One region of the Ramlibacter sp. JJN2-2R genome, then DNA from elsewhere that is predicted to be linked to it. Evidence: predicted binding sites of a transcription regulator. Region 1 holds the regulator's gene; the other holds the start of a gene.
What was found. Region 1 encodes LexA, which represses DNA repair genes until DNA is damaged. Its sites were predicted from a motif close to ACTGTATNNNNATACAGT; they were not measured.
Positions count from the first base shown of each region.

Region 2: AC3ANR_RS08570 (PA0069 family radical SAM protein) is a predicted target of LexA. The motif match lies at 9,020-9,037, and genes of this name have one in related genera.

Region 1 is NZ_CM173226.1:2,500,151-2,515,174, forward strand. Features, by position in the region: gene AC3ANR_RS12150 (hypothetical protein) at 1-66, shown strand, start outside; gene AC3ANR_RS12155 (DUF192 domain-containing protein) at 143-583, shown strand; gene AC3ANR_RS12160 (superoxide dismutase) at 648-1,229, opposite strand; gene xseA (exodeoxyribonuclease VII large subunit) at 1,293-2,585, opposite strand; gene AC3ANR_RS12170 (MotA/TolQ/ExbB proton channel family protein) at 2,913-3,542, shown strand; gene AC3ANR_RS12175 (ExbD/TolR family protein) at 3,571-3,999, shown strand; gene lpxK (tetraacyldisaccharide 4'-kinase) at 4,005-5,003, shown strand; gene AC3ANR_RS12185 (Trm112 family protein) at 4,984-5,190, shown strand; gene kdsB (3-deoxy-manno-octulosonate cytidylyltransferase) at 5,190-5,954, shown strand; gene adk (adenylate kinase) at 6,063-6,719, shown strand; gene AC3ANR_RS12200 (asparaginase) at 6,729-7,664, opposite strand; gene lexA (transcriptional repressor LexA) at 7,737-8,411, shown strand; gene AC3ANR_RS12210 (hypothetical protein) at 8,532-8,846, shown strand; gene AC3ANR_RS12215 (DUF1993 domain-containing protein) at 8,887-9,402, opposite strand; gene AC3ANR_RS12220 (D-2-hydroxyacid dehydrogenase family protein) at 9,499-10,506, shown strand; gene AC3ANR_RS12225 (type IV pilus assembly protein FimV) at 10,509-12,539, opposite strand; gene AC3ANR_RS12230 (3-hydroxyacyl-CoA dehydrogenase) at 12,605-14,125, shown strand; gene AC3ANR_RS12235 (hypothetical protein) at 14,139-14,594, opposite strand; gene AC3ANR_RS12240 (oxepin-CoA hydrolase, alternative type) at 14,651-15,024, shown strand, end outside.
Region 2 is NZ_CM173226.1:1,722,208-1,737,231, reverse strand. Features, by position in the region: gene AC3ANR_RS08615 (SOS response-associated peptidase) at 1-273, opposite strand, end outside; gene AC3ANR_RS08610 (winged helix-turn-helix transcriptional regulator) at 399-725, shown strand; gene AC3ANR_RS08605 (fumarylacetoacetate hydrolase family protein) at 722-1,906, shown strand; gene AC3ANR_RS08600 (FKBP-type peptidyl-prolyl cis-trans isomerase) at 1,934-2,284, shown strand; gene AC3ANR_RS08595 (RidA family protein) at 2,770-3,153, opposite strand; gene grpE (nucleotide exchange factor GrpE) at 3,354-3,926, shown strand; gene dnaK (molecular chaperone DnaK) at 4,014-5,957, shown strand; gene dnaJ (molecular chaperone DnaJ) at 6,074-7,225, shown strand; gene AC3ANR_RS08575 (phosphoethanolamine transferase domain-containing protein) at 7,365-7,931, shown strand; gene AC3ANR_RS08570 (PA0069 family radical SAM protein) at 7,935-9,017, opposite strand; gene AC3ANR_RS08565 (hypothetical protein) at 9,419-10,567, shown strand; gene AC3ANR_RS08560 (cytochrome ubiquinol oxidase subunit I) at 10,615-12,015, shown strand; gene AC3ANR_RS08555 (cytochrome d ubiquinol oxidase subunit II) at 12,026-13,045, shown strand; gene AC3ANR_RS08550 (NAD(P)H-dependent flavin oxidoreductase) at 13,055-14,017, opposite strand; gene AC3ANR_RS08545 (acyl-CoA dehydrogenase) at 14,095-15,024, opposite strand, start outside.

The DNA.
Region 1 (15,024 bases):
AAGGCCGAGAAGAAGGCCAAGAAGACCAAGAAGGCCAAGAAGGCCAAGACCGAAAAGGCTGCTTGATCGCCGCCTCGGCGCAAGCCAGCACCGAATGCCCGCTGCCGCGGGCATTTTTCATTTCCGACCCACAATCGCCGCGATGAAAGCCCTTCCCCTCCTCGTCGCCTGCCTGCTGGCCGCGGGCGGCGTCTCGGCGCAAGAGCCGCAGACCGACCTGCCGCGCGTGCGCCTGGCCGCTGGCATGCACCAGATCGACGCCCAGGTTGCGCAGACCGACGAGCAGCGCGCCACCGGCCTCATGTGGCGCAAGCAGATGCCCCAGCACGAAGGCATGCTGTTCGTGTTCGAGCAGCCGTGGCAGCAGTGCTTCTGGATGAAGAACACGCTCATTCCCCTGTCCGCGGCGTTCATCGCGGACGATGGAACGATCGTCAACGTGGAAGACATGAAGCCCCGCACCACGGACTCGCATTGCTCGGCGAAGCCGGTGCGCTTCGTGCTCGAGATGAACCAGGGCTGGTTCGCCCGGCGGGGCGTGAAGGCCGGCACCCGGCTGGCGGGAGAACCGTTCCGCAAGTGACCCGCCGCACCAAGGAACAAGGCCCGCAGTTGCGGGCCTTTGTTCCTGGTCGGAGCGCTGCGGATCAGCCGAAGTTCTTCTGCGCGAACTCCCAGTTCGCCAGCTTGTCGAGGAAGGTCTCGACGAACTTCTGCCGCAGGTTGCGGTAGTCGATGTAGTAGGCGTGCTCCCAGACGTCGACGGTGAGCAGCGCCTTGTCGGGCGTGGTCAGCGGCGTGCCGGCCGCGCCGGTGTTGACGATGTCGACGCTGCCGTCGGGCTTCTTCACCAGCCAGGTCCAGCCCGAGCCGAAGTTGCCGACGGCGGACTTCACGAAGGCCTCGCGGAAGGCCGCGTAGCTGCCCCACTTGGACTGGATCGCCTGCGCGAGCGCGCCGGCGGGCTCGCCGCCGCCATTGGGCTTCATGCAGTTCCAGAAGAACGTGTGGTTCCAGACCTGGGCCGAGTTGTTGTAGATGCCGCCGGAGGACTTCTTGATGATCTCCTCCAGGGTCATGTTCTCGTACTCGGTGCCCTTTTGCAGGTTGTTCAGGTTCACCACATAGGCGTTGTGGTGCTTGCCATGGTGGTACTCCAGCGTCTCCTTCGAGTAGTGCGGCGCCAGCGAATCGATGGGATACGGGAGCGGAGGCAGGGTGTGTTCCATGGTGTTCCTCGACGGTGGGTCTTGTGGTGAGAAGGCGCTGATTCTAGGCAGGAATGCACGGCCCTAGAGCAGGCGCGGACGCGCCACCGTCAGGTCCACTTCGCCTTCCGCGAGCGTCGCGCGCAGCGCCTGCCCCGGTTGCGTCTGTGCCGCCTTGGTGATCACCGAGCCCTGCGTGTCCGTCAGCAGCGCATAGCCGCGTTGCAGGACCAGGCGGGGATCGAGCAGTTCCAGCCGCAGGTCGACACGGTGCAGCCGGTCTCGCGCGCGGCCGAAGCGGTGCACGAAGGCACTGCGGCCATCGGACTCGAGGCCCTGCAGGCGGCCGCGCGCCCGCTCCAGGCGCAGCTCGATGGCATGCCGCAGCCGGTCCTCCAGCTGCGCGATGCGCCGGTGCTGCTGCGCCATGCGTGCCGAAGGCCGGCCGAGCCGGGCCGTGGCGACGTCCATCCGCTGCGAAGCGCCGTCGACGCGGCGCTGCAGCGCCACGCCGAGCCGCTCCTGCTGCGCCTCGAGCTGCTGCAGCAACTCGGCCCGCGGGCGCGCCACCAGTTCGGCCGCCGCGGTCGGGGTGGGCGCGCGCAGGTCGGCGCAGAAGTCCGCGATCGTCACGTCGGTTTCGTGGCCCACGCCGCACACGACGGGCACCGGGCTGCGCACGATCGTGCGCGCGAGGGCCTCCTCGTTGAAAGACCACAGGTCTTCGATCGAGCCGCCGCCGCGCACGAGCAGGATGACGTCGAGCCGGCCCTCCTGCGCCAGCCGGTACAGGCTCTCCAGCGCCTGGACCAGTTCCGGCACGGCCTGGGGGCCTTGCACCGAAGCCGGCGCGAGCACGACCGGCAGGTGCGGCGCCCGGCGCCGCAACGCGGTGGCCACGTCATGCAGCGCCGCCGCCCCCAGCGACGTCACCAGGCCGGCGCCGCGGGGCAGGAACGGCAGCGGTCGCTTGCGGGCCGGCTCGAACAGCCCCTCGGCCTCCAGGCGGGCCTTGAGCCGCAGGAACCGTTCGTACCAGGCGCCCTGCCCGGCGCGCGAGAGGCTCTCCACGATGAGCTGGAGGTCCCCGCGCGGCTCGTAGACGGCCAGCCGCCCCTGCACCTCGACCAAATCGCCCTCACCGGGCAGGCTGTCGAGCAGGGACGCCGCGCGGCGGAACATGGCGCAGCGCAGCTGGCCGTTCGGGTCCTTGAGGTTGAAGTAGACATGCCCGCTCGACGCGCGCGAGAGGCCCGAAATCTCGCCGCGGACCGCGACGGGATTGAACCTCGCCTCCAGGGCGTCAGCAACGGCGCGGCACAGGGCGCCGACTTGCCAGATTCGCGGCGCCGATGCTGGATCCGGAGTCGCCACCATCAGGTCTGGAGCGGCTTGGGGCCGCAAACCGGGAGCCGATTAGTCCACAAAGACGCGCTAGCGGGCGCTGACCGCAGCCGCCCCGGCAGGAAGCACGGCAGCGTCGTGCAAGTCATTGATTTCAAACGAGAATTTCCTGCTGAAAATGTCATCGATCTGACATGTCGAAGGATTCATGCGGCGCGGCGCGCCGGCAGGCGGGGTTTTTGCACAAAGTTATCCACAATTTCTGTGGGTTGCGTCCTACGCGCGCGGGGACGGGTCCTACAGCTGTTGAGTCGCTCATAATCGCGACCACCTTCAGCATTCACCCGTCGCGGAGCCCCCTTGTTTTCGATCATACAAGCCGCAGGCTGGCCCATCTGGCCGCTGGTTGCCTGCTCCATCTTGGCGCTGGCCCTCGTCATCGAACGCTTCCTGAGCCTCAAGACGGCCCGGGTCGCGCCCCCCAAGCTGCTCGACGAAGCGCTGGCGGTCTCGCGCTCATCCGTGCCGGGGCCGGACGTGGTGACCCAGCTCGAACAGAACTCGGCCCTCGGCGAGGTGCTGGCCAGCGGGTTCCGCGCGCTGAACAGCAACCCGCGCTGCAGCGAGTCGGACCTGCGCTCCACCATGGAAGGCGCCGGCCGGACCGTCGCCCACCGCCTGGAGCGCTATCTCAGCGCACTGGCGACCATCGCCTCGGCGGCCCCGCTGCTCGGCCTCCTGGGAACGGTGATCGGCATGATCGAGATCTTCGGCTCGCAGTCGCCCGGATCCGGCGCGGGTGCCAACCCGGCGCAGCTGGCGCACGGCATCTCGGTGGCCCTCTACAACACCGCCTTCGGCTTGGTCGTCGCCATCCCGGCGCTGATCTTCTGGCGCTACTTCCGCGGCCGCGTCGACGCGTACCTGCTGACGCTGGAGCTGTCGTCGGAGCGCTTCGTGCGCCACCTCAACACCCTGCGCCGGCCCTGAGCCCGCGCCGCGCCGTCCGGAGCCCCGCATGAATTTCCGCACCCGCTCCCGCGAGGAGCCCGAGATCAACCTGATCCCGTTCATCGACGTGCTGCTGGTCGTGCTCATCTTCCTCATGCTGTCCACGACGTACAGCAAGTTCACCGAACTGCAGCTGCGCCTGCCGGTGGCCGACGCGGACGCCCAGCGCGACTACCCGCGCGAGGTCCTGGTGGGCGTGAGCAGCGACGGCCGCTACACGGTCAACCGGCAGGCCGTGGTCGGCCGCAGCCCCGACGTCGTGGCCCTGGCGCTGACCGATGCCGCCAAGGCGGGCAAGGACAGCGTGATCATCGTCAGCGCGGACGCGACGGCACCGCACCAGTCCGTCATCACGGTGCTGGAGGCGGCACGCCGGGCGGGCCTGAACCAGGTCACGTTCGCGGCCCAGTCCTCGGCCCAGGCGGCCAGCCACTGAAGCGCATGGCCGCGGCCCTGCAGCGAGCGTGGCTGCATCGCGGCCCGCTCGCGCTGCTACTCTGGCCCGTCTCGCTGCTCTACCGCGCGCTGGCTGCGGCGCATCGCGGCGCCTATGCGCTGGGCATCAAGCGCGCCGCCCCCCTGCCCCGGCCGGTCATCGTGGTCGGCAACGTCGTCGCGGGCGGCGCCGGCAAGACGCCGGTCGTGGTGGCCATCGCGGGCCACCTGCGGGCACGGGGCATCGCCTGCGGGGTGGTGTCGCGCGGCCATGGCCGCCGCTCCACCGGCTGCGTCGAAGTGACCGCCGCCAGCGACCCCGCCGAGGCCGGCGACGAGCCGCTGCTGATCGCACGGCAGTGCTGCATCCCCGTCGTCGTGGCACGCCGCCGGGCCGATGCGGTCCAGGCGCTCGTCGACCGTCATCCCGAGGTGCAGGTCGTGCTGAGCGACGACGGCCTGCAGCACCACGCGCTGGCCCGCGACCTGGAGATCGTGGTGTTCGACGAACGCGGCATCGGCAACGGCTGGCTCCTGCCCGCCGGGCCGCTGCGCGAGGCCTGGCCGCGCCGCGCCGACTTCGTCCTGCGCGTCGCCACGACCCCCGGGGTGGACGGCTTTGTCCTGGACCGCCGGCTCGACACGGTCGCGCGGCGCGCCGACGGCCGCACCGCCTCGCTGCGCGAGCTCGCGCGGCAGGGGCCGTGCTTCGCGCTCGCGGGCGTGGCACGGCCGGACGCGTTCTTCGACATGCTGCGCGCCGCGGACGTGCCGCTGGCCGGCACGCTCGCCTTGCCCGACCACCATGATTTCGCCGAGGCCCCTCCGGTGCCCGCCGGCGCCACCGTGCTGTGCACGGACAAGGATGCCGTGAAGCTCTGGCGCGTGCGGCCAGACGCGTGGGCGGTGCCGCTCGGTCTCGCGATCGATCCGGCGTTCTGGCAGGCGCTCGATCGCTGGCTGGACGCGAAGCTATCATCGACGCATGGACCCCAAACTGCTTGAGCTGCTGGTCTGCCCCGTGACCAAGGGGCACCTGGATCACGACCGCGTCCGGCAGGAACTGGTCTCGCGCAGCGCGCGCCTGGCCTATCCCATCCGCGACGGCATTCCCGTCCTGCTCGAGGAAGAGGCGCGCCCGCTCAGCGACGACGAGCTCGATCGGCTCCCCAAGCGCACGCCCCTGGTCTAGTGGCCTTCACCATCCTGATCCCGGCGCGGCTGGCCTCCACGCGGCTGCCCGACAAGCCGCTCGCCGACATCGCCGGCCGGCCGATGGTCGTGCGCGTGGCCGAGCGCGCCCGGCGGTCCGGCGCGCAGCGTGTCGTGGTGGCGGCCGACAGCGCCTCGATCCTCGACGCCTGCCGCGCCCACGGCGTCGAGGCCGTGCTTACCTCGGCGGACCATCCCTCCGGCACCGACCGCCTGGCCGAGGCAAGCATCCAGCTGGGCCTGGCCGACGGCGACACGGTCGTGAACGTGCAGGGGGACGAGCCGCTGATCGAACCCGCTCTCATCGACGCCGTCGCCCGCCTGCTGCAGGACGACACCGGCGCCGACATGGGGACGGCGGCGCACCCGATCACCGAGCTGGCGGACTTCACCAACCCGAACGTGGTGAAGGTGGTCACCGACGTGCGCGGCCTGGCCCTGACCTTCAGCCGCGCGCCCATCCCGTGGTGGCGCGACGGCTTCGCCTCGGGCATCCGCGCCCTGCCCGATCCGGCGCCGCTGCGGCACGTGGGCATCTACAGCTACCGCTGCGGATTCCTGCGCCGCTTTCCCGGCCTGCCGCAGGCGCCGATCGAGCGCCTGGAGGCGCTGGAGCAGATGCGCGCGCTCTGGCACGGCCACCGCATCGCCGTGCACGTGAGCGCATCCGCGCCCGCCGCCGGCGTCGACACGCCCGAGGATCTGGAGCGCGTGCGCCGTCTTTTCGCGGCTTCTGCGACGTAAGTTCGCGCAAGGGTCGCGTGCTATCCTCAAGCGCATGATGCGCAACGGCCCGGCGCGGGGATGACCGAGGGGCCCGCAGCGCCCGCTTTCATCCATCCGAGGACATCCATGAGACTGATCTTGCTGGGCGCACCAGGCGCGGGCAAAGGCACCCAGGCAACCTACATCTGCCAGAAGTACGGCATCCCCCAGATCTCCACGGGCGACATGCTGCGCGCGGCGGTGAAGGCGGGCACGCCGCTCGGACTGGCGGCCAAGAAGGTCATGGACTCCGGCGCGCTGGTGGGCGACGACATCATCATCGGCCTCGTGAAGGAGCGGCTCGCCCAGCCCGATTGCGCGCAGGGCTTCCTCTTCGACGGCTTCCCGCGCACGATCCCGCAGGCCGACGCCATGAAGGAAGCGGGCGTGAAGCTCGACTACGTGCTCGAGATCGACGTGCCCTTCGAGGCCATCATCGAACGCATGAGCGGCCGCCGCTCGCACCCCGGCTCCGGTCGCACCTACCACGTCAAGTTCAACCCGCCCAAGGTGGAGGGCCTGGACGACCTCACGGGCGAACCGCTGATCCAGCGCGACGACGACCGCGAGGACACCGTCAAGAAGCGACTGGAGGTCTACGCCTCGCAGACCCGGCCGCTGGTGGACTACTACGCCAACTGGGCCAAGGCCGACCCCAAGAACGCGCCGAAGTACCGCGCGATCAGCGGCATCGGCACGGTCGAGGACATCACCGCGCGCGCACTGCAGGCGCTGGCCAGCTGATCCCGGCGCTCAGGCGCGCGCCAGCTCCAGCATCAGGTCCACGCGCGCCTTCACTGGTGTGAGCAGGTGCACGGGCAGCCCGCCCGGCACACCGGCAACGATCGTTCCTTCCTGGCAGCGCGTGGCCCGCAGCACCCGCACGCCCTGCTCCATCGCGGCAACCAGCGCCTCCTCCAGGCGCTCGTGCACGGTGCCGTTGCCCGTGGCGGCCACCACCAGGCCGCGCACGCCCGCGGCCACCAGGGCCTGCACGACGCGGCCATCCGCCCCCGCCTGGCTGTGGACGATCTCCACCCAGGGCCAGTCGCCCTCGGCCGGCAGGCGCGCCGCGCCCGACGCCCCGGCCGGCGCCGGCCAGCCCCGCACCAGCCGCAGCCGGCCGTCCTCCACATGACCCAACGGGCCTTCGTCGCCCGAAGAGAAGGCATCCAGCCGGTACGGGTGCACCTTGCGCACGGCCTGCGCCGAATGCAGCCGGCCGGCGCACACGACGGTGACGCCGCCCGCGCCCGGCGTGCGCGCCACGGCCACCGCGTCGGCCAGGTTCTGCGGCCCGTCCGCCGACAGCGCGGTGGCCGGCCGCATGGCACAGGTCAGCACGACGGGCTTGCGCGCGTCCAGCACCCGCGAGAGCAGGTACGCCGTTTCCTCCAGCGTGTCCGTCCCGTGCGTGATGACGACGCCTGCCACGTCGGGCTGCGCCAGCCAGTGCGCACAGCGGCGCACGAGTGCGCCCCACACCGCCGGCCCCATGTCCTTGCTGTCCACCTGCGCGACCTGCTCGGCCTCGATGCGCAGGCCGTGCAACGCCGGCAGGCTGCCCAGCAGGTCCGCCACGGCCACCTGGCCGGCGCGGTAGCCGACATGGTCCTGCGCCGAGGCCGCGGCGCCCGCGATGGTCCCTCCGGTGCCGAGAACAACGATCCGATCGGGTGTCACTTGCACTCTTTCACGAAACTGGTTAAAAATACAGGTACTGGATGGGCAGCCAGTTGGCCGCCCCAAGGAGCCACCGCCATGATCGAGACGCCCAAGCTCACCGCACGGCAGCAACAGATTCTGGACCTGATCCAGGCCGCGATCGCCCGCACGGGCGCGCCGCCCACCCGTGCCGAGATCGCCGCCGAGCTGGGCTTCAAGTCCGCCAACGCGGCCGAGGAGCACCTGCAGGCCCTGGCGCGCAAGGGCGTCATCGAACTGGTGAGCGGCACCTCGCGCGGCATCCGCCTCAAGAGCGACACGCTGCGCTCCATCCACGAGTCACGCTTCAAGCAGTTCCCCCTTCCGCTGCAGAGCCTGGCGCAGCTCGCGCTGCCGCTCGTGGGGCGCGTCGCCGCGGGCTCGCCCATCCTCGCGCAGGAGCACGTCGACCAGACGTACTACGTCGAGAGCAGCCTGTTCCAGCGCCGCCCCGACTACCTGCTCAAGGTGCGCGGCATGTCGATGCGCGACGCCGGCATCATGGACGGCGACCTGCTCGCCGTGCAGTCCACCCGGGAAGCCAAGAACGGCCAGATCGTGGTGGCGCGCCTGGGCGACGAAGTCACCGTCAAGCGCTTCCGGCGCAACAAGCACCTGATCGAGCTGCATGCCGAGAACCCCGACTACCCCACCATCGTCGTGGAGCCGGGCGAGCCGTTCGAGATCGAAGGCCTCGCGGTCGGCCTGATCCGCAACACCATGCTCATGTGAGCCCCGCCGGGCGGCGGCAGGTGGCGGGCGTATGGCGCGAGGCGCCATCACCCTGCACCGACCCGGCATCGCATCCGAATCTCGCCTGTGTTCCGAACCTGAAGTTCAAGGAGAGACGACATGGGAATGATCTGCACGCTGGCCGGACTGGTGCAACCGTTGCGGCACTGGCTGCGCCCGCTCGCGCGCTGGGCGCGCGCAACGCGCCAGCCGGCGCATGCGCCGGCACTGCGCACCGGGCTGCACACGCTGGCCGGTCACGGCCAGGTGGCCTGGCCGGCCGGGCAACACCACGCCCGCCCGGTTCGCGTGCTGCGCATCGTCGAAGCCGCGCACCCGCGCAGCACGGCGGGCCGGATGGTGATCTCCGGCCGCATGGCCGACGTGTGCGCCGAGCTCGACCGGCTTGCCGCGCTGGAGGCCGCCACCGCCTGACGGCGCGCCGCGGCGCCACCACGCCGGCGCCCCATCGGGTTCACTGCGAGGCGCCGGCCAGGTAATCGGCCTTGCCCAGCTCAACGCCGTTGTGGCGCAGGATCGCGTACGCCATGCTGACGTGGAAGAAGAAGTTGGGCAGCACCCAGTGCTTGAGGTACGCCTCGCCCTTCATCGTCCGCGTGGACTCGCGGCCCACCGGGAACGTGATCTCCTTGTCCTCGGTGCCGTCCAGCTTGCCGGCAGGCACCGTCTCCAGCCAGGCGAGCGTCTTGCCGATGCGGGCCTTGAGCTCATCGACCGTGGTCTCGTTGTCCTCGAACCGGGGCGCCTCGACGCCGGACAGGCGGGCGACACCGTTCTTGGCCGAGTCGCAGGCGATCTGGATCTGGCGCGTGAACGGCAGCATGTCGGGCGCCAGGCGGTCCGCCGCCAGCACCTGCGGGTCGAACTTGCGGGCCTGCGCGTGGGCCAGCCCCTTGTCCAGGATGTGGCTGAGGTTGCCCAGCATCGTGCGGAAGATCGGCAGGCTGGCCGACGACATCGAAATCGCCATGGGGGAAGTCTCCTTGCGGTTCAGCTGATCGGGAAAGGCGTGAATGCTACCGGCTGCGCGGCCGATGCGCCGCCGGGCGCAGGGCACAATCCCGCCATGAACATCGTGATCCTCGACGATTACCAGGATGCCGTGCGCAAGCTGCGCTGCGCGGCCAGGCTCGAGGCCTATCCCGCCAAGGTGTACACCAACACGGTCAAGGGCATCGGCCAGCTCTCGGTGCGGCTGCGCGACGCCGACGTCATCGTCCTGATCCGCGAGCGCACCCACATCACGCGCCAGCTGCTGGAAAAGCTGCCGCGGCTCAAGCTGATCTCGCAGACGGGGCGCGCCGGATCGCACATCGACGTCGACGCCTGCACCGAGCGCGGCATCGTGGTCACCGAAGGCGCCGGATCGCCGGTCGCCCCGGCGGAACTGACCTGGGCCCTGATCATGGCGTCCATGCGGCGCCTGCCGCAGTACATCCAGACCCTCAAACACGGCGGCTGGCAGCAGTCGGGCATGAAGTCGGCCTCCATGCCCGCCAACTTCGGGCTCGGCATGGTGCTGCGGGGCAAGACGCTGGGCATCTGGGGCTACGGCAAGATCGGCCAGCTGGTGGCGAACTACGGGCGGGCCTTCGGCATGCGGGTGCTGGTGTGGGGCCGCGAGGGCTCGCGCTCGCGCGCGCAGGCCGACGGCCACATCGCCGCCGAGAGCCGCGAACAGCTGTTCAGCGAAAGCGACGTGCTCAGCCTGCACGTGCGGCTCAATGCCGAGACCGCCGGCCTGGTGCGGCTGGAGGACTTCGGCCGCATGAAGCCCACCGCCCTGTTCGTCAACACCTCACGCGCCGAGCTGGTCGAGCCCGACGCGCTGCTGGCCGCGCTCAATCGCGGCCGGCCCGGCATGGCCGCCGTCGACGTGTTCGAGAGCGAGCCGATCCTGCAGGGCCACGCGCTGCTGCGGCTGGAGAACTGCATCTGCACGCCGCACATCGGGTACGTCGAGCAGGAGAGCTACGAGATGTACTTCGGCGACGCCTTCGACAACGTCGTGAACTTCATCGAGGGCCACCCCACGAACGTGGTCAACCCCGCCGCGCTGCAAGTGCGGCGCTGAGGCTAGTCGCTGCCGCGCACCGGCACCATCCCGGTGTCGATGTCCGGCAGGTCGAAGTCCAGCAGGTGGCCGTCGGCGGGCGCCTCGGCGGCGCCGAAGCTGCCAGCAACCGCCACGGGCTCGTCCAGGTTCACATCCAGTGCCGCGTGGCCGGTGGCCGGCGGCCCGTCCAGGTCCGCCATTCCGGTGGACAGCGGATGGATCGAGGTGTGCGAGAAGCCCGGCGCGCCGAAGTCGGCGTGGGCGCCCGACACCGGGTTCGAATCCTGGAATCCCGAGCGCGGCGCATCACCGCCCGCCAGCACCTGCTGGCCGATGTGGTGCAGCAGCAGCAGCTCGCGGTAGGCCTGCAGGCTGAAGGCCTGCGAGCCGTCCTTGCTCGGCCCGCGGAAGATGGACTCCTCGATGACGTCGAGCACCCGGCGCGCGGGCCACAGCGCCACGATGCGCGCCATGGCGTTGTCGTACGCCTCGATGCCGGCGTTCTCCAGGCTGTAGGCATCGAACTCGGGCACGTCGGCATTGAAGCGGCGCTGGAACTCGCTGCGCACCCAGTCGAACTCCTCGCGGCGCCCCAGCTTGTGGTAGATCTCCACCAGGTCGAGCCAGGCCACCGCGCTGGTCTCGGGGTTGGCCTGGATGTGGCTGCGCAGCACGTCGATGGCGCGGTCGTACTCGCCCAGCGACGAGAAGAAGTCGGCCTCCTGCTGCACGTCGTGCAGTTCCTCGGCCTTGAGCGCCCGGCTGCCGGCCTGGCTGGGCTGGAAGTCGCCGTCCGTGCGCGCCGAGACATGCAGCGGATTGAGCGGGGCGCGCACCGTGGGGGGTTGCGGCGGCTCGACCGGCGGGGCGTCCGGCCGGGCCTGGGCCGCGGCTTCGTCGGAGCGGGCTGGCACGCTGGCGGGCTCGGCCACGAGGCCCGGACGCGGCGCCGGGCGAACCCGGGCCTCCTCCACCACCGCGGCGGCCGCGGAACGCGAGCGCGCCGGCTCGGTCTCGCGCGGGTCGCGCCACCAGTCGTGCGCCATGGCATCGCGGACGGCCGCGGCGCGGCGCCAGAAGAACAGCATCAGCCCTGCCATCGCCAGCACCAGGGCGATGAGCACGTAGACAAGCGGGTTGGCGTAGCGCTCGGACTCCGCCCGGGCCAGTTGCGCCTGCAGCTGCAGCATCGCGGCGTCGTTGCGCTGCAGGAACTGGCGCATCTCGCGCAGGTCGCGCTCGATGGCCTGCATGCGCGCGGCCTGGCGCAGCGCTTCCTCGGACGGCGCGCTCGGTTCGGCAAGGCCCAGCGGAGCGTCGAGCTTGAGCTGGTCGCGGCCGCCGGCTGCGGCTCGGGCAACAGCGGTCGGGCCCGGGGCCACCTGGGCGGGCTTCGCCGCGCTGGCGGCCGGCCGCGGCGCGGCAGCGGCGGGCGGGACCGGCGACTTGGCATGCGGCGCAGCCTTCGGACCGGTCGCCGCGGGCTGGCGGCGCGGGGCGGGCTTGGTGACGGTGGTGCCGGTGGTGCCGGCGACGTCGGCGGACGGCGCCCGGACCGCCGGCAGGCCGCGACTGAGCGACAGGTTCAGCGGCGCGGCATTGACGGCGGATTCGGCCGCCTCGGCCCGTGACGTGGCCGCGGCGGATGCGGGCAGCGGCCGCGAGGTGTCGGCCGCGGGATCGGGTTCGGCCAGCAGCACGATGCGGCGGGTGAAGCGGTTGCCGCATCCGAGCTGCAGGTACACGGTGATGACCGGCTCGTTGACGGCGGACCCCGAGCGCACGCGCACCGAGGGACCCCGGGGGCCGGATTGCAGTTCGGCGGAGACGCTGCCCGGCGCCACGCGCAAGTCGCCGTAGAACACGTCGGCCTCGACGCACTCCGGGACCGTGTCGCCCGCGCCTTCGAGCACGATGGGAATGGCGAGGTCGAGCGGACGTCCGATCAGCGCCGGTCCCTGGGCCCGGCCGACCGTGGCGGCCTGGCCAGCCACCGCAAGGCAGGCCATGAGGCCGACGGCGGCGTGGCGAGACGACCGGATGAGCTTCATGGCCGCGCCATTCTTGCACAGCAAGCGCGCCGTGGCACCCGTTTTCGGTGCCGGATAATCCCTCGATGCAAACAGTGTTCGACATCGTCGGCGTCGTCGGCGCCGGCGCGATGGGCCGGGGCATCGCCCAGATCGCGGCCCAGGCGGGCTCCCTCGTGCGGCTGTACGACACCCAGCCCGAGGCCATCCAGCGTGCGGTCCGGGACATCGGCGCCCAGTGGGACCGCCTGCAGGACAAAGGGCGGATGGACGAGGCCGCCGTGCAGGCCTGCAAGTCGCGGCTGCAGCCGGCCGGCGCGCTGGCCGACCTCGCCGGCTGCAAGCTCGTGGTCGAGGCCGTGGTCGAGCGCCTGGACGTCAAGCGCGACCTGTTCCGCCAGCTCGAGGACGTCGTCGGCCCGGACGCCGTGCTGGCCACCAACACCTCCTCCCTGTCGGTGACCGCCATCGCCGCCGACATGCAGCGGCCGGGGCGCTGCGCCGGCTACCACTTCTTCAACCCGGTGCCCCTGATGAAGGTGGTGGAAGTCATCGCCGGCCTGCGGACCGACCCGGCCGTGTGCGAGGCGCTCGCCGCCTATGCCAAGCAGATGGGCCACACCCCCGTGCAGGCGCAGGACACGCCCGGCTTCATCGTCAACCATGCGGGCCGCGGCTACGGCACCGAGGCCCTGCGGATCGCCGGCGAAGGCGTGGCGGACTTCGCCACCATCGACCGCATCCTCAAGGACCAGGCGGGCTTCAAGCTCGGGCCGTTCGAGCTGCTGGACCTGACGGCGCTGGACGTGTCGCACCCGGTGATGGAGTCCATCTACCGCCAGTACTACGACGAGCCGCGCTACCGCCCGAGCGTCATCACTGCGCAGCGCCTGGCCGGCGGGCTGGTCGGGCGCAAGTCCGGCGAAGGCTTCTACCGCTACGTGGACGGCAAGGCCCAGGTCCCGGCGGAGCCGCCGGCACCGAAGGTCGACGAACTGCCCCCCGTGTGGGTCTCCACCCGGGCCGCGCGCCGGCAGGAGCTGTACCAGCTGCTCAAGGACCTCGGCGCGCGCATCGAGACCGGCCAGTCGCCCTCGCTCGCCGCCCTCACCCTCGTCGCGCCCCTGGGCTTCGACGTCACGACCGTGGCCGTGGTGGAGCGGCTCGACCCGGCGCGCACCGTCGGGATCGACATGCTGATCGAGGACGCCGCCACCCGCCGCCGCGTGCTCGCCACCAACCCGGCCACGCGCGCCGACATGCGCGATGCCGCGCACGCCCTCTTCTCGCGCGACGGCAAGCCGGTCAGCGTGATCCGCGACTCGGCCGGCTTCGTCACGCAGCGCGTGGTGGCCGCCATCGTGAACATCGCCTCCGACATCTGCCAGCAGCGCATCTGCAGCCCGCAGGACCTGGAGACCGCCGTCACCCTGGGCCTGGGCTATCCCATGGGTCCGCTGGCGATGGGCAACCGCTGGGGCCCGGCGAACGTGCTCGAGGTGCTGTTCAACATGCAGACCGTGTACGGCGACCCGCGCTACCGCCCCAGCCCGTGGCTGCGCCGCCGCGGGGCGATCGGCCTGTCGCTGCTGCAGGAAGAAAGCTGAGCCGCCCGGCGCTTCACGCGTCCGGCTCGAGCCGCTGCGGCTGGCGGCTCGCGGGGGCCTGACGCGAGCGCCACCAGAACGCCGCCGCGCCGGCCGCCAGCGCGGCCAGCAACAGCACCAGCGCCACGACCAGCGGATTCGCGTGCCGCTCGGCCCGGGCCTGCGCCAGCCGGCGCTCCAGGTCGGCGGTGGCCTGCTGCTGCCGGCGCGCGGCATCCAGCGCCTCGAGCAACTCGCGCTCGCGCGTCTCGCGCGCCTGGCGCAGCGCCTCGACCGGTTGCTGCGTCAATTCGGTGAAGCTGGGGTGGGCCGGACCGCGTGCGGGCGTCTCCTGCGCCGGCGGCAAAGCCAGCGACGGACTCAGCCGCAGCGTGGGCGAGCCGACATCGACCGGTTCCGCCGCGGCGGCCGCGAGCGCCGCGGCCGCGAAGCCGAGGACGGGAAGGCGCGCGATCCGGACGAGCCGCATGGGCGCGCATTGTGCCCGCCCGGGGCGGCACCGGCCGGGCTTGCTATCCTCCCCGCATGCCGGCTGAACTCAAAAGCACGTCCCAGGGCGGCACCATGGTGCTGACCATCAGCAATCCCGAGCTGCGCAATGCGCTCGGCCCGGAGATGTACGCCGCCGGCGTCGAGGCGTTGAACGCCGCCGAGGGCAACCCCGAGGTGGGCAGCGTGGTGATCACCGGCGAAGGCGGCATGTTCTGCGCCGGCGGCAACCTGCAGCGCCTGCAGGCCAACCGCCAGCAGCCGCCCGAGGTGCAGGCGCAGAGCATCGAGGGCCTGCACGACTGGATCGAGACGATCCGCAGTTTCCCCAAGCCCGTGATCGCCGCGGTCGAAGGGCCCGCGGCCGGCGCGGGCTTCTCCCTCGCCCTCGCATGCGACCTGGTCGTGGC
Region 2 (15,024 bases), 780 kb from region 1:
TGCCTCGCGAAAGCTCGGGAGCTGGTGCACGGTCTCGCTGCGCGCGTTGTAGGTGCGCCGCCCGAACCCGATCTCGGTGGCGAAATGCGGCAGCAGCCCGAAGATGCCGTCGTCCACCACCCGTTCGAAGCCCGAGCCGTCCTGCGCCAGCCGGATGAAGGGCGCCAGGCCGAGCGGCCAGGTGTCCACCGGCTCGTCGTCGCGGTCGCGTTCGACGCCGAAGAACGTCAGCAGGCGATCGCGCCGGCTCACCGGCACGTAGTTCGAACACATGCGCCCGATGCTACCCGCACGTTGTCCGCCCCCGGGGAACTACGCTATTGTTCTTGTAGCGACCGCTGCGTAAACTGCGCCTCCCGCCACGAGGGACGGACCGGCGAGGAGGAGTCAGAACAACGATGAGTTCCAAGGACAGCCACGCCGCGATGCAGCAGCTGATGGCGCTGCTGGAGGCGCGCTACGCCATGCGCGTGCTGTGGGCCCTGCGCGATGGGCATCCGCAGACCTTCCGCCTGCTGCAGGACAGCGTCGGCCGCATCACGCCCAACACCCTCAACACCCGCCTCAAGGAATTGCGCGAAGCCGGCCTGCTCGGCCACGGCCAGGACGGCTACTGCGTGACGCCCGCCGGCGCGGACCTGCTCAAGCGCCTGTCAGACCTGCCCGCGTTCGCGGCCCGCTGGGTGGCGGCGCAGGGCAAGAAGAAGCAAGCTCCCACCCCATGAACGATCTCCACCAAGCCCTCGCCCCCGCCACCACCCTGCCCGAGGACGCCGACCAGGCCGTGCTGGTCGGCCGCGCCTGGATCGAAGGACAAGGCGCAGTCCTCGTGCGCGTCACGCCCGAGGCCGTGACCGACCTGTCGCGCCTGGCGCCCACCATGAGCCACCTGCTCGAGCTGCCCGACCCCGCAGCGGCGGTGCGCGCGTTCGATGCGCCCCGGCTGGCCGACACGGCGGCCGTGCTCGCCAACAGCGCGTTCGACGTGCGCGCGCCCCACCTGCCCTGGCTGCTCGCGCCCTGCGACCTGCAGGCGATCAAGGCCGCGGGCGTCACCTTCGTGGCCTCGATGCTCGAGCGCGTGATCGAGGAGCAGGCCCGCGGCGATGCGTCCAAGGCCGAGGCGGTGCGCCAGGCCGTGGTCGCCGTGATCGGCGAGAACCTGTCGGCCGTGCGGCCCGGGTCGCCCGAGGCGATGAAGCTGAAGGACGTGCTGATCGCGCAGGGCCTGTGGTCGCAGTACCTCGAAGTGGGCATCGGCCCGGACGCCGAGGTGTTCACCAAGTCGCAGCCCATGAGCGCCGTGGGCACCGGGGCAGAAATCGGCCTGCATCCCAGGAGCGACTGGAACAATCCCGAACCCGAGATCGTGCTGGCGGTCGACAGCCGCGGGCAGGTCAAGGGCGCCACGCTCGGCAACGACGTCAACCTGCGCGACTTCGAGGGCCGCAGCGCGCTGCTGCTCGGCAAGGCCAAGGACAACAACGGCAGTTGCGCGATCGGGCCGCTGATCCGCCTGTTCGACGGCCGGTTCGGCATCGACGACGTGCGCCGCTGCGACCTGGCGATGGAAGTGCGCGGGGCCGACGGCTTCGTGATGCGGGGCTCGAGCTCGCTGTCGATGATCAGCCGCGACCCGCTGGACCTGGTGGCGCAGTCGTGCGGCGCCAACCACCAGTATCCCGACGGCTTCGTGCTGTTCCTGGGCACCATGTTCGCGCCGACGCAGGACCGCCGCGGTCCGGGCGAGGGCTTCACGCATGAGGTGGGAGACCTTGTTACGGTCCGCACGCCGCTGCTCGGTACACTCGCCAACCGCGTCAGCACCAGCGACCGCATCGCGCCGTGGACCTACGGCGCCGGCGCCCTGATGCGCGACCTCGCACGTCGCGGCCTGCTCGGCTGAGCGGCCGCTCCCACCCAAAGGAATCCGATGATCACCACCCCCTCCGGCCTGCAGTACGAAGACACCACGCCCGGCACCGGCGCCGAGGCGCGCCCCGGCCAGCACGTGCATGTGCACTACACCGGCTGGCTGTTCAACAACGGCCAGCAGGGCGCGAAGTTCGACTCCAGCCGCGACCGCAACGACCCGTTCGCCTTCTCGCTCGGCGCCGGCATGGTGATCAAGGGCTGGGACGAAGGCGTGGCCGGCATGAAGGTGGGCGGCAAGCGCACCCTGGTCATCCCGCCCGAACTCGGCTACGGCGCGCGCGGCGCCGGCGGCGTGATCCCGCCCAACGCGACGCTGAAGTTCGACGTCGAACTGCTCGACGCGCACTGACGCAGGCGGCCGGTCTGGCCCGTGTCGGTTGCCGTCTGCGCGCCTGCAGGGCGTGAAGGCAGACTCCGGCGTGGGCAAGCACCGGGACTGGATGGCGGGTCGAGCCCGCAATGACAGGCTGCGGGCCGGACGTGTTTCCCCGAGAGTCGTCATGCCGGGCTCGACCCGGCATCCAGGCCCGCGGCCATGACTGGCACCGGACTGGATTGCGGGTCGAGCCCGCAATGACAGGCTACGGGTCGGGCGTGTTTCCCCCGAGAGTCGTCATGCCGGGCTTGACCCGGCATCCAGGCCCGCGGCCATGGCCGGCGGCATGACTGGCACCGGACTGGATTGCGGGTCGAGCCCGCAATGACAGGCTGGGGGCCGGACGGCGCTTCAGAGAGTCGTCATGCCGGGCTCGACCCGGCATCCAGGCCCGCGGCCATGACCAGCACCGCGCTCGATGGCGGGCCGAGCCCGCCGTGACAAGCTGACAGTCGCACTCAGCTGCGCTTGCGCGCGGTCACCTCGATCTCGATCTTCATCGCGGGTTCGAGCAGGCCGGCCTGGATCATCATCGCGGCGGGCCGGGCGTCGCCCAGGTACCTGCGCAGCGTCGGCCAGCACTTCTCGAAATCGCCCCGGTCGGGCAGGACATAGGTGACGCGCACGACGTCGGCCCAGAAGGCGCCCGCCTCGTGCAGCGCGGCCTGGATGTTGCGCATCGCCTGCTCGCACTGGCCGACGACGTCGGCCGCCAGCGTGCCGGCCTGGTAGTCGTAGCCGGTGGTGCCGGAGACGAACACCCAGTCGCCGTCGACCACGGCGCGCGAATAGCCGATCTCCTGCTCGAAGCGCGATCCCGAACTGATCCACTGGCGGGCCATGGCGACCTCCGGAGTTGCGTGAGCCGCCACTGTACGGGGTCCCGCCCAACCCATCCGGCGCGCTGTCGCGCTGGGCCGGGTAGCCCGTCCGGGCTGGCTCAGCATTTTTTTGGCCGGAACGCCTTTTTGCCGCCTTGAAAAGCACTACGCTGCCCCAAGGTGCACCGCAGTTTTTCGCGCTCCCCAACCCAAATCCAAGCATGAACGACGACACGACGAAGATCGAACCGACGCTGGACGGGGCCCCCGGGCCCACGGACGCCAGCCCGGAAGAACGCGAGGCCGCCGCCGCGGCCAACGAGGCCGACCTGACCGCCGCGATGGCCGAGCTGGAGCAGCTGCGCGCCAAGAATGCCGAGCTGACCGAGACCTTCCTGCGGGCGCAGGCCGAGGTGCAGAACACCCGCCGCCGCGCCGACGAGGAGATGTCCAAGGCGCGCAAGTTCGCCATCGAGAGCTTCGCCGAGAGCCTGCTGCCGGTGGCCGACAGCCTGGAGGCCGGCCTGGCCATCCAGGACGCCACCCCCGAGCAGATCCGCGAGGGCGCCGAAGCCACGCTGCGGCAGCTCAAGTCCGCGCTCGAGCGCAACAAGGTGGTGGAGATCGCCCCGGCGACGGGCGCCCGGTTCGACCCCCACCAGCACCAAGCCATCTCGATGGTCCCGGCGCCCGGCCAGGAGGCCAACACCGTGGTGACGGTCCTGCAGAAGGGCTACCTGATCGCCGAACGCGTGCTGCGGCCCGCGCTGGTCACGGTGGCCGCGCCGCAGTGACCCCGGCTTGAAACATCCCGAGTTATCCACAACTACGCAGCAACGAATCAGGGCCCCGGCGGCCCCAAGCAAATAGGAGAGAAAGCAATGGGCAAGATCATCGGCATCGACCTGGGCACCACCAACTCGTGCGTGGCCATCATGGAGGGCAACACGCCCAAGGTCATCGAGAACAGCGAGGGCGCGCGCACCACGCCGTCCATCGTGGCCTACCAGGAGGACGGCGAAATCCTCGTGGGCGCCTCGGCCAAGCGCCAGGCGGTCACGAACCCGCGCAACACCCTCTACGCGGTCAAGCGCCTGATCGGCCGCAAGTTCGAGGAAAAGGAAGTCCAGAAGGACATCAACCTGATGCCCTACACCATCGCCAAGGCCGACAACGGCGACGCGTGGGTGGAAGTGCGCGGCAAGAAGATGGCGCCCCCGCAGGTCAGCGCCGAGGTGCTGCGCAAGATGAAGAAGACCGCCGAGGACTACCTGGGCGAGCCGGTCACCGAGGCCGTGATCACGGTGCCCGCGTACTTCAACGACGCGCAGCGCCAGGCCACCAAGGACGCCGGCCGCATCGCCGGCCTGGAAGTCAAGCGCATCATCAACGAGCCGACCGCGGCCGCGCTGGCCTTCGGCCTGGACAAGCAGGAAAAGGGTGACCGCAAGATCGCCGTCTACGACCTGGGCGGCGGCACGTTCGACATCTCGATCATCGAGATCGCCGACGTCGACGGCGAGAAGCAGTTCGAGGTGCTGTCCACCAACGGCGACACGTTCCTCGGCGGCGAGGACTTCGACCAGCGCATCATCGACTACATCATCGGCGAGTTCAAGAAGGAGCAAGGCGTCGACCTGTCCAAGGACGTGCTCGCGCTGCAGCGCCTGAAGGAAGCCGCCGAGAAGGCCAAGATCGAGCTGTCCAACAGCGCCCAGACCGACATCAACCTGCCGTACATCACGGCCGATGCCAGCGGTCCCAAGCACCTGAACATCAAGCTGACCCGCTCCAAGCTGGAAGCGCTGGTCGAGGACCTGATCGAGCGCACCATCGCGCCGTGCCGCACGGCCATCAAGGACGCCGGCGTGAGCGTGGGCGACATCCATGACGTGATCCTGGTGGGCGGCATGACCCGCATGCCCAAGGTGCAGGAGAAGGTCCGCGAGTTCTTCGGCAAGGACCCGCGCAAGGACGTCAACCCCGACGAAGCCGTCGCCGTGGGCGCGGCCATCCAGGGCCAGGTGCTGGGCGGCGACCGCAAGGACGTGCTGCTGCTGGACGTGACCCCGCTGTCGCTGGGCATCGAGACGCTGGGGGGCGTGATGACCAAGATGATCGCCAAGAACACGACCATCCCGACCAAGTTCGCCCAGACCTTCTCGACCGCCGACGACAACCAGCCGGCCGTGACGATCAAGGTGTTCCAGGGCGAGCGCGAGATGGCCACCGGCAACAAGCTGCTGGGCGAGTTCAACCTGGAAGGCATCCCGCCGGCACCGCGCGGCCTGCCCCAGATCGAGGTGACCTTCGACATCGACGCCAACGGCATCCTGCACGTGAGCGCCAAGGACAAGGGCACGGGCAAGGAGAACAAGATCACCATCAAGGCCAACTCGGGCCTGTCCGAGGAGGAGATCCAGAAGATGGTGAAGGACGCCGAGCTCAACGCCGCCGAGGACAAGAAGAAGCTCGAGATCGTGCAGGCCCGCAACCAGGGCGAGGCGCTGGTGCACAGCGTGCGCAAGAGCCTGACCGAGTACGGCGACAAGCTCGAGGCCGGCGAGAAGGACAAGATCGAGGCCGCGATCAAGGAGGTCGAGGAAGCCTTGAAGGGCGAGGACAAGTCGCAGATCGAGGACAAGACCAACGCGCTGATGGCCGCCAGCCAGAAGCTGGGCGAGAAGATGTACGCCGACATGCAGGCGAACCAGGCCGCGCAGGCCGCCGGCGGCGCGGCCGGCGCCGAGGCCGGTGCCGAGCCCAAGGCGGCCGCCGACGACAATGTCGTGGACGCCGAAGTCAAGGAAGTGAAGAAGGGCTGATCGCAGGACGCTTCGCGCCGGTTCAGCTCGCCGCGTTCGACACGGACCTTCGGGTCCGGTCGACGCGGCGATCGTGCTAGAAGCACCGGCGCTTCCCCGGCACAACCAGAGACACGATGGCCACCAAACGCGATTACTACGACGTCCTCGGCGTGCCGAAGAACGCCTCCGAGGAAGAGATCAAGAAGGCTTATCGCAAGCTCGCGATGAAGTTCCACCCTGACCGCAACCAGGGGGATGCGGCCAAGGACGCGGAAGCCAAGTTCAAGGAGGCCAAGGAGGCGTACGAGATGCTCTCGGACGCCGACAAGCGCGCCGCCTACGACCAGTATGGCCATGCGGGCGTGGACCCGAACATGCGCGGCGGCATGGGCGCCGGCGCGGAAGGCTTCGGCGGCTTTGCCGAGGCGTTCGGCGACATCTTCGGCGACATCTTCGGCGGCCAGGGACGCGGCGGCCGCGCGGGCGGCGGGCGCCAGGTGTTCCGCGGCAGCGACCTGTCGTACGCGATGGAGGTCACGCTGGAGGAGGCGGCCGCCGGCAAGGAGGCCCAGATCCGCATCCCGACCTGGGACCAGTGCGACACCTGCCACGGCAGCGGCGCCAAGCCCGGCACCCAGGCCAAGCAGTGCGGCACCTGCCACGGCCAGGGCGTGGTGCAGATGCGCCAGGGCTTCTTCTCGGTGCAGCAGACCTGCCCCACGTGCCGCGGCAGCGGCAAGATCATTCCCGAGCCATGCGCCACCTGCCACGGCCAGGGCAAGGTCAAGAAGCAGAAGACGCTGGAAGTGAAGATCCCGGCGGGCATCGACGACGGCATGCGCATCCGCAGCGCCGGCAACGGCGAGCCGGGCACCAACGGCGGGCCGCCGGGCGACCTGTACATCGAGATCCGGCTGAAGAAGCACCCGATCTTCGAGCGCGACGGCGACGACCTGCACTGCGTGGTGCCGATCTCGTTCACCCGCGCTGCGCTGGGCGGCGAGATCGAGGTGCCCACGCTCGCGGGCAAGGCGGCCATCGACATCCCCGAGGGCACGCAGGCCGGCAAGCAGTTCCGCCTGCGCGGCAAGGGCATCAAGGGCGTGCGGGCCAGCTACCCGGGCGACCTGTACTGCCACATCGCGGTGGAGACGCCCGTCAAGCTCACCGAGCACCAGCGCAAGCTGCTGCGCGAGCTGGACGACTCGCTGAAGAAAGGCGGCTCCAAGCACTCGCCCAGCGAGGAAGGCTGGGCGGACAAGCTGAAGAACTTCTTCAGCGCATGAACGAGAGGGCGGGATTTCCCGCCCTTTCTTCTTCCTGGCGCGGCGCAGGTGTCAGTTCTGGCAGGGGGCCGACCCATCCGTGTACCACCCGCGCCACACATCACTAGGCCGCCGGCCGGGACTGCCTCAAAATTAAGCGATGTCCCTGCGGCTGTTCCGATCCACCGGGTACCACTCCATCCTCTCGCCGGGCGAGACGCGGGTGGCCATGCACCCGGGCTGGGCCGTGCTGGCGACCAGCCTGTGGATCGGATTCGCGTGCAATCCCTGGTTCTGGCATGCGCTGGCCGCCGCGCGCGAGCAACTGCAGCTGACCGTGGTGCTCGGCGCCGCGCTGGCCGGGGTGGCCGCCTTCCTGCTCAGCCTGTTCGGCTGGCGCCGCACCTTCAAGGGCATGGCCACCCTGCTGCTGCTGGCCGGCGCCCTGGTCGCCGCCGGCGCCTGGACGCAGGACCTCACCCTCGCGTCAGCCATGGAAGGCCAACGCCTGCACCTGGCGCTTCCCACCTGGGCCAGCTTCTTCAGCTGGCAGGTCCCCACCCTGCTGGCGCTGCTGGGCCTGCTCCCGATGCTGTGGCTGTGGAACGCGCAGCTGCGCCGCCTGGCCGGGCCGACCCAGCTGCGCGCCAACCTCGCCGGCATGGCGTTGGGCGCCACCGTGGCCGGCGGCGCGCTGATGCTGCTGCCGTTGCTGCAGGCCGCCTGACGTTCAGAACAGGCTGGCCTGGCCGTCCAGCGCGGGCGGCCGGAACTTCGACAGGTCGAACTCGAACCGCTCGCGGTTGAAGCCCAGGCGCGACGCCGCCTTGCGGAAACGCTGCCCGATCAACTCGGCCCACGGGCCGCTGCCCTTCATGCGCGTGGCGAAGTCGGCGTCGTAGTCCTTGCCGCCGCGCATGTCGTGGATGCGCGCCATGACGCGCTCGGCGCGCTGCGGATAGTGCAGCTCCAGCCACTGGCGGAACAGCGGGCTGACCTCCCAGGGCAGCCGAAGCACGTGGTAGAAGGCGCTTCGCGCGCCGGCGTCCCAGGCCGCTTCCAGCACCTGCTCCAGGTCGTCGGTGAGGAACGGGATCTGCGGCGCCAGGCTCACGCCGCAGGGCACGCCCGCTTCGGCCAGCGTGCGCAGCACGCGCAGCCGCCGCTGCGGCGAGGCCGCGCGGGGTTCGAGCTGGCGCGTGAGGCCCGCGTCGAGCGTGGTGATCGTCACGTACACGGCCGCCAGCCGGTCGCGCGCCATCGGCGCGATGATGTCCAGGTCGCGCTCGACGCCGCTCGACTTGGTGACCAGCGAAAACGGGTGCGCGGTGTCGCGCAGCACCTCGAGCACCGACCGCGTGAGCCGCAGCTCGCGCTCGACTGGCTGGTAGCAGTCGGTGGCCGTGCCGATGGCGAGCATGCCCGGCACGTACCCCTTCTTCGCCAGCTCGCGCCGCAGCACGCCGGCCACGTCGCGCTTGGCGATGATCCTGGTCTCAAAGTCCAGCCCCGGCGACAGGTTCAGGTAGCTGTGCGTCGGCCGCGCATAGCAGTAGATGCAGCCGTGCTCGCACCCGCGGTAGGGGTTCAGGCCGCGGTCGAAGTAGATGTCCGGCGAGTCGTTGGTGCTGATGACCGAGCGGGGCGTCTCCCAGGTCACCTCGGTCCGCGGCGCCAGCGGCGCCGGCGCGTCCGGGTCGGGCTCCCAGCCGTCGTCGAAGCCTTCGCGCGCATCGCGCTCGAACCGGTGCGGATGGCGCGTGGCGGCGCCGCGGCCCTTGATCGCCTCGACCGGGATGTAGTGGCTGTCCATGCACTGTATTTTTATCCAGTCCACGGCCGGACGTAAAGCGGCATCCCGCTCGTGCCGCTCAGCCGGGGAACAGTTCACGTCTCTTACACGGCGCACACAGCCTGAAATCGCAGGGACGGCCACCGGGGTCGACCATGGACGGCAGTCGATCACCGGAGGGTCCCATGAGCCTCACGACCACACCTTGCCGGCCGTCCCGATCCAGCAGCGCCACGGTCGCGGTCGCCATCGCACTGGCCTTGGTCGCGTGCGGCGGCGGCGATGGCGGCGTCGCTGACGCCGTCGCGAGCGGTGGCGGCACCGGCACCAGTCCCACGTCGCCCACGTCGCCCACGTCACCCACCTCACCCACCTCACCGACATCGCCCGGGGGCGGCGCGCCGGCGTCGGGCAGCGGCACCGTGGCCCCGCTGGAACGCGCCGACTTCCGCGTCAACAGCACCTTCGCGGGCCGCCAGGACGGCGCGCGCATCGCGCGCCTGGCCGGCGGCGGCTTCGTCGTGGCGTGGACGCACTGGACGGGCACCGCCATCGCCAACGAAGTGCGGCTGCAGCGCTTCGGCGCCGACGCCCGGCCGGTCGGCGTGGAAGCGGTCGTCGCCGCATCGGCGAGCCTGCCCGGCGTGGCGGCGCTCGCGGACGGCGGCTTCGCGGTGACATGGACGGAAGCGGCCGGCCTGGAGCGCCGGGGCTGGCTGCAGCTGTTCAACGCCGATGGCACCGCCCGCGCGCCGGCCGCACCCCTCTCGACCAGCCAGTCCCGGTTCGTCGCCCGCCCCACCGGCCTGGCCGATGGCCGGCTCGTGGTCGCGTTCGACGCACTCGCAGCGCCGCGCGGCACGGATCTCGGCGAAGTGCAACTGTTCACCGCCCAGGGCGCCCCCGTGGCGCCGGCGCTGCCGGTGAACGAATCGCCGGACGACGCCCTGACCCATGTCCTGGGCATCGTGGCGTCGCCGCTCGGGCCGGGGTTCGCCGCCGCCTGGGCCGTGAGCGCGCCGGCGGGCAGCCGGCTCATGCTGGGCCTGTTCGGCCCCGACGGAGCGCTCGCCCGCCCCGCCATCACCGTCGCGTCGGGCGCGGAGATGCGCTCGCCTTCGCTCGCCACGCTGGCCGACGGAAAACTGGCCCTCGCCTGGGTGTCCTTCGGCACCGGGCCGACAGGGTCGCTCCTGGCGACGCTGTGGCTGGAGCGGTTCGACGCCGCGGGGGTGTCGCTCGGTCGGCAGGCGGTGCCCACGGGGCCGATCGACCGGCCCTTCACGCCCCGCGTGGCCTCGACCCTCGACGGTGGGCTCGTGGTCACCTGGTCCGTGACCCAGGACGCGGGCACCGGCCTGAGCCGGCGGGTCGTGTCGGCCCAGCGCTTCGATGCGGCTGGGGCGCCGGTGGCGGCGCCCGCGGCGATCGCCCAGGTCGACTTCCCCACCACCGCGCTGGGCGCGGACGAGTCGCTGGACGTGACCGGCGCGCGGCCCGGCCAGTTTTTCATGCTCTACGGCAGCTACAGCCCCGAGGCGGACTGGGACGTGATGGCCGCCATCCGCTGAGGCGCCCCGGCCCCCCCGATTCCCCCGTCCGGGACCACAATGCCTGCATGCTGCTGCAGGCCCACCTGGACACCTTCGTGCTGTCGCGGATGCAGTTCGCCGCCAACATCAGCTTCCACATCCTCTTTCCCACCATCAACATCGCGCTGGCCTGGTTCCTCGTGTACTTCCGCCTGCGCAACAGCGCGGCGCACGACCGCATCGAGGCGCAGCACTGGGAGGAGGCCTACTACCTCTGGACCAAGGTGTTCGCCCTCACCTTCGCGCTGGGGGTGGTGTCGGGCATCACCATGAGCTTCCAGTTCGGCACCAACTGGCCCGGCTTCATGACCCGCGCCGGCAACATCGCCGGCCCGCTGCTCGCCTACGAGGTGCTCACCGCCTTCTTCCTGGAGGCGACGTTCCTCGGGATCATGCTGTTCGGCCGCGGCCGCGTGTCCGAGCGCGTGCACCTGGTCGCCTCGCTGATGGTGGCGGCCGGCACCACGCTGTCCGCGTTCTGGATCCTGAGCCTGAACTCGTGGATGCAGACGCCCACCGGCTTTCGCGTGGTCGACGGCGTGCTGCATGCGGACAGCTGGCTCGCGATCGTCTTCAATCCCTCCTTCCCCTACCGGCTCGCGCACAAGCTGCTGGCCTCGACCATCACGGCGTCGTTCCTGGTCGCGGGCCTGTCGGCCTGGCAGTTCCTGCGCCGCGCCGACAACGGCGGCAGCGCCAAGGCGATGCGCACCGCGATCGTGGTCGCCGCCATCGCGGTGCCGCTGCAGATCCTGGCCGGCGACATGCACGGGCTCAACACCTTGCACCACCAGCCGGCCAAGATCGCCGCGATCGAGGGCATCTGGCACACCGAGAAGAGCGCCCCGCTCACGCTGTTCGGGCTGCCCAACGAGAAGGAAGGCCGCACCGACTACGCCATCACCGTGCCCAAGCTGGCCAGCCTGATCCTGGCGCACGACCTGGACGCGGAGCTGAAGGGGCTGGACGCATTCCCGGACGCGCACCCGCCCGTCGCGCCGGTGTTCTGGAGCTTCCGCGTCATGGTCGGCATGGGCCTGCTGATGCTCGCGGTGGCCTGGTGGGCGGCCTTCACCCTCTGGCGGCGCCGCGCCGCCACCGCCGCGCAGCCCTTCTCGCGCTGGCAGTTGCGCGTGCTGGCGGGCATGACGTTCTCCGGCTGGGTGGCCACGCTGGCCGGCTGGTGGGTGACGGAGATCGGCCGCCAGCCCTTCGTCGTCTATGGCCTGCTGCGCAGCGCCGACGTGGTGGCCGACCACCCGCCCGCGATGGTGCTGTCCACGCTGCTGGCCTACCTGGCGGTGTACGTGTTCCTGCTGGCCGCGTACGTGCTGGTGCTGATGTACATGAGCACGCACCCCGCCATGCCCACGCCCGACACCCCGCAAAGCCCCAAGGCCGCGATGCCGGTGGGCGGCCCCGCCTGAGAAGCCCGCGATGGACCTGACCTGGACCACCGTGCTGCCCCTCATCTTCATGGGCGTGATGGGCCTGTCGCTGCTGGCCTACGTCGTCCTCGACGGCTACGACCTGGGCGTGGGCATCCTGCTGCCGTTCGCGAGCGACGACGAGAAGGACGTCATGGTCTCCTCGATCGGCCCGTTCTGGGACGCCAACGAGACCTGGCTGGTGCTGGGCATCGGCGTGCTGCTGGTCGCCTTCCCGAAGGCGCACGGGCTGGTGCTGACGCACCTGTACCTGCCGGTGGCGGTGATGCTGGTCGGGCTGATCCTGCGCGGCGTGTCGTTCGACTTCCGCGTCAAGGCCCGCGCGGCGCGCAAGGGCATGTGGAACGCACTGTTCGCCGCCGGCTCGCTGATGGCGGCCATGGCGCAGGGCTGGATGCTGGGCAGCTACCTCACCGGCTTCGACCACGGCCCCTGGTCGCTCGCCTTCGCGGCCGGAATCGCGCTGACCCTGCCCACCGCCTACGCGATGCTGGGCGCGGGCTGGCTGATCATGAAGACCTGGGACGAGCTGCAGGCCAAGGCCGTGCGCTGGGCGCGCAAGGTGCTCTGGCCGATGGGGCTGGCGCTGGTCGGCATCTCGCTGGCCACGCCGCTGGTGAGCCAGACCGTGTTCGACCGCTGGTTCGCGATGCCGCAGCTGATCGGGCTGCTGCCGATCCCCGTGGCCTGCGCGGCCGCGTTCTATGCGGCCTGGCACGTGGCCCGGCGGCCGCAGGTCGTGGCCGCCGGCTACGGCTGGATCGTCTTCGCCAGCACCGTGCTGATCTTCGTGATGGCGTTCCTGGGGCTGGCCTACAGCCTGTTCCCCTTCATCGTCATCGACCGCCTCACGGTGTGGCAGGCCGCCAGCGCCCACGAGTCGCTGGTGGTGATCTTCGTCGGCGTGGCGATCACGCTGCCGGCGATCGTCGGCTACACGATTTTCATGTACCGCGTGTTCTGGGGACGCGCCAGCGTGCTCAGCTACGCGGCGAACACGCCGCGCTGAAGGCCGCGTTCAGCCGCAGACGCGCTGCCTGGCCTGCGCGTACTCGCGCCTGAGGCGCTCGACCATGGCCGCGGCGCTGGTGACCTCGTGCACGGCCCCGATGCCCTGGCCGCAGCCCCAGATGTCCTTCCAGGCCTTGGACTTGCTGCCCTCGCCGCCGGCAAAGTTCATCGCGCTCGGGTCGCTCTCGGGCAGGTTGTCCGGATCGAGCCCGGCCGCGCGGATCGAGGGCTTGAGGTAGTTGCCGTGCACGCCGGTGAACAGGCTCGAGTAGACGATGTCGTCGCTCGTGCCCTCGACGATCGCCTGCTTGTACGCGTCCGAGGCGCGCGCCTCGTGGGTGGCGATGAAGGCCGAGCCGATGTACGCGAAGTCGGCGCCCATCGCCTGCGCGGCGAGCACGGCGCCGCCGGTGGCGATCGAACCGGAGAGCGCGAGCGGGCCGTCGAACCACTCACGGATCTCCTGGATCAGCGCGAACGGGCTCTTGATGCCCGCGTGGCCGCCGGCGCCCGCCGCCACCGCGATCAGGCCGTCGGCGCCCTTGTCGATCGCCTTGTGCGCGAACATGTTGTTGATGATGTCGTGCAGCACGACGCCGCCGTACGAGTGGATCGCGTCGTTGACGTCGGTGCGCGCGCCCAGCGAGGTGATGACGATCGGCACCCGGTACTTCACCACCATCTCCATGTCGTGCTCGAGCCGGTCGTTGCTCTTGTGCACGATCTGGTTGATGGCGAACGGCGCGGCGGGGCGGTCGGGGTGCGCCCGGTCGTGCGCCGCCAGCGCCTCGGTGATCTCGGCCAGCCACTCGTCCAGCTGCGAGGCCGGGCGGGCGTTGAGCGCGGGCATCGCGCCCACGATGCCGGCCTTGCACTGCGCGATCACGAGCTTGGGGTTGCTGATGATGAACAGCGGCGAGCCGATGACCGGCAGCGAGAGGTTGCGCAGGACGGCGGGAAGCTTGGACATGGCGGCTCCGGAAGGTGGTCGGGCAGATTCTGGGCGGCCCGGGCGGGCCGCCCCTGTCGGGACGGCGACAGCGGCGCTCAGAAGGCCTCGAGCGGCAGGCCCGTCACGCTGTCGGCGCCCTCGACGATGGCGTCGCGCATGCCGGGCGCCTTGGACAGCAGGTGCTCGGCGTAGAAGCGCGCGGTGGCCACCTTGGCCTCCATGAACGCGCGGTCCTCGCCCTTGGCGGCCAGTTCCTCGGCCACCAGCAGCGACCGGGCCAGCTGCCAGCCGGCCACCAGGTTGCCCGCGAGCATGAGGTACGGCACCGAGCCGGCGAAGACGGCATTCGGGCTGGCCTTGGCCTGGCCGGCGATGAAGTCCACCACGTCCAGGAATGCCTGGCGGGCGGCCGTGAGGCGCTTGAGCACGGCGCGCGCCGCGACGCTGTCGCGCCGGGCCAGCTCGGCCTCGGTCGTCTCGACCTGCGCGGCGACGGCGCGCGCGGTCCGGCCGCCGTCGCGCGCGGTCTTGCGGCCCACCAGGTCGTTGGCCTGGATGGCGGTCGTGCCCTCGTAGATGGTCAGGATCTTGGCGTCGCGGTAGTACTGCGCCGCGCCGGTCTCCTCGATGAAGCCCATGCCGCCGTGCACCTGCACGCCCAGCGAGGTCACTTCCAGGCTCATCTCGGTGCTGTAGCCCTTGACCAGCGGCACCATGAATTCATAGAAGGCCTGGTTCTGCTGGCGCACCTGCGCGTCCGGATGGTGGTGCGCGGCGTCGTACGCCGCGGCGGCCACGCTGGCCATCGCGCGGCAGCCCTCGACGTAGGCGCGCATCGTCATCAGCATGCGCTTGACGTCGGGGTGGTGGATGATGGGCGCGCTGGCGCCGATCGAGCCGTCCACCGGGCGCGACTGCACGCGCTCGCGCGCATAGGCCACCGCCTTCTGGTACGCGCGCTCGGCCACCGCGATGCCCTGCACGCCGACGGCGTAGCGGGCCGCGTTCATCATGATGAACATGTA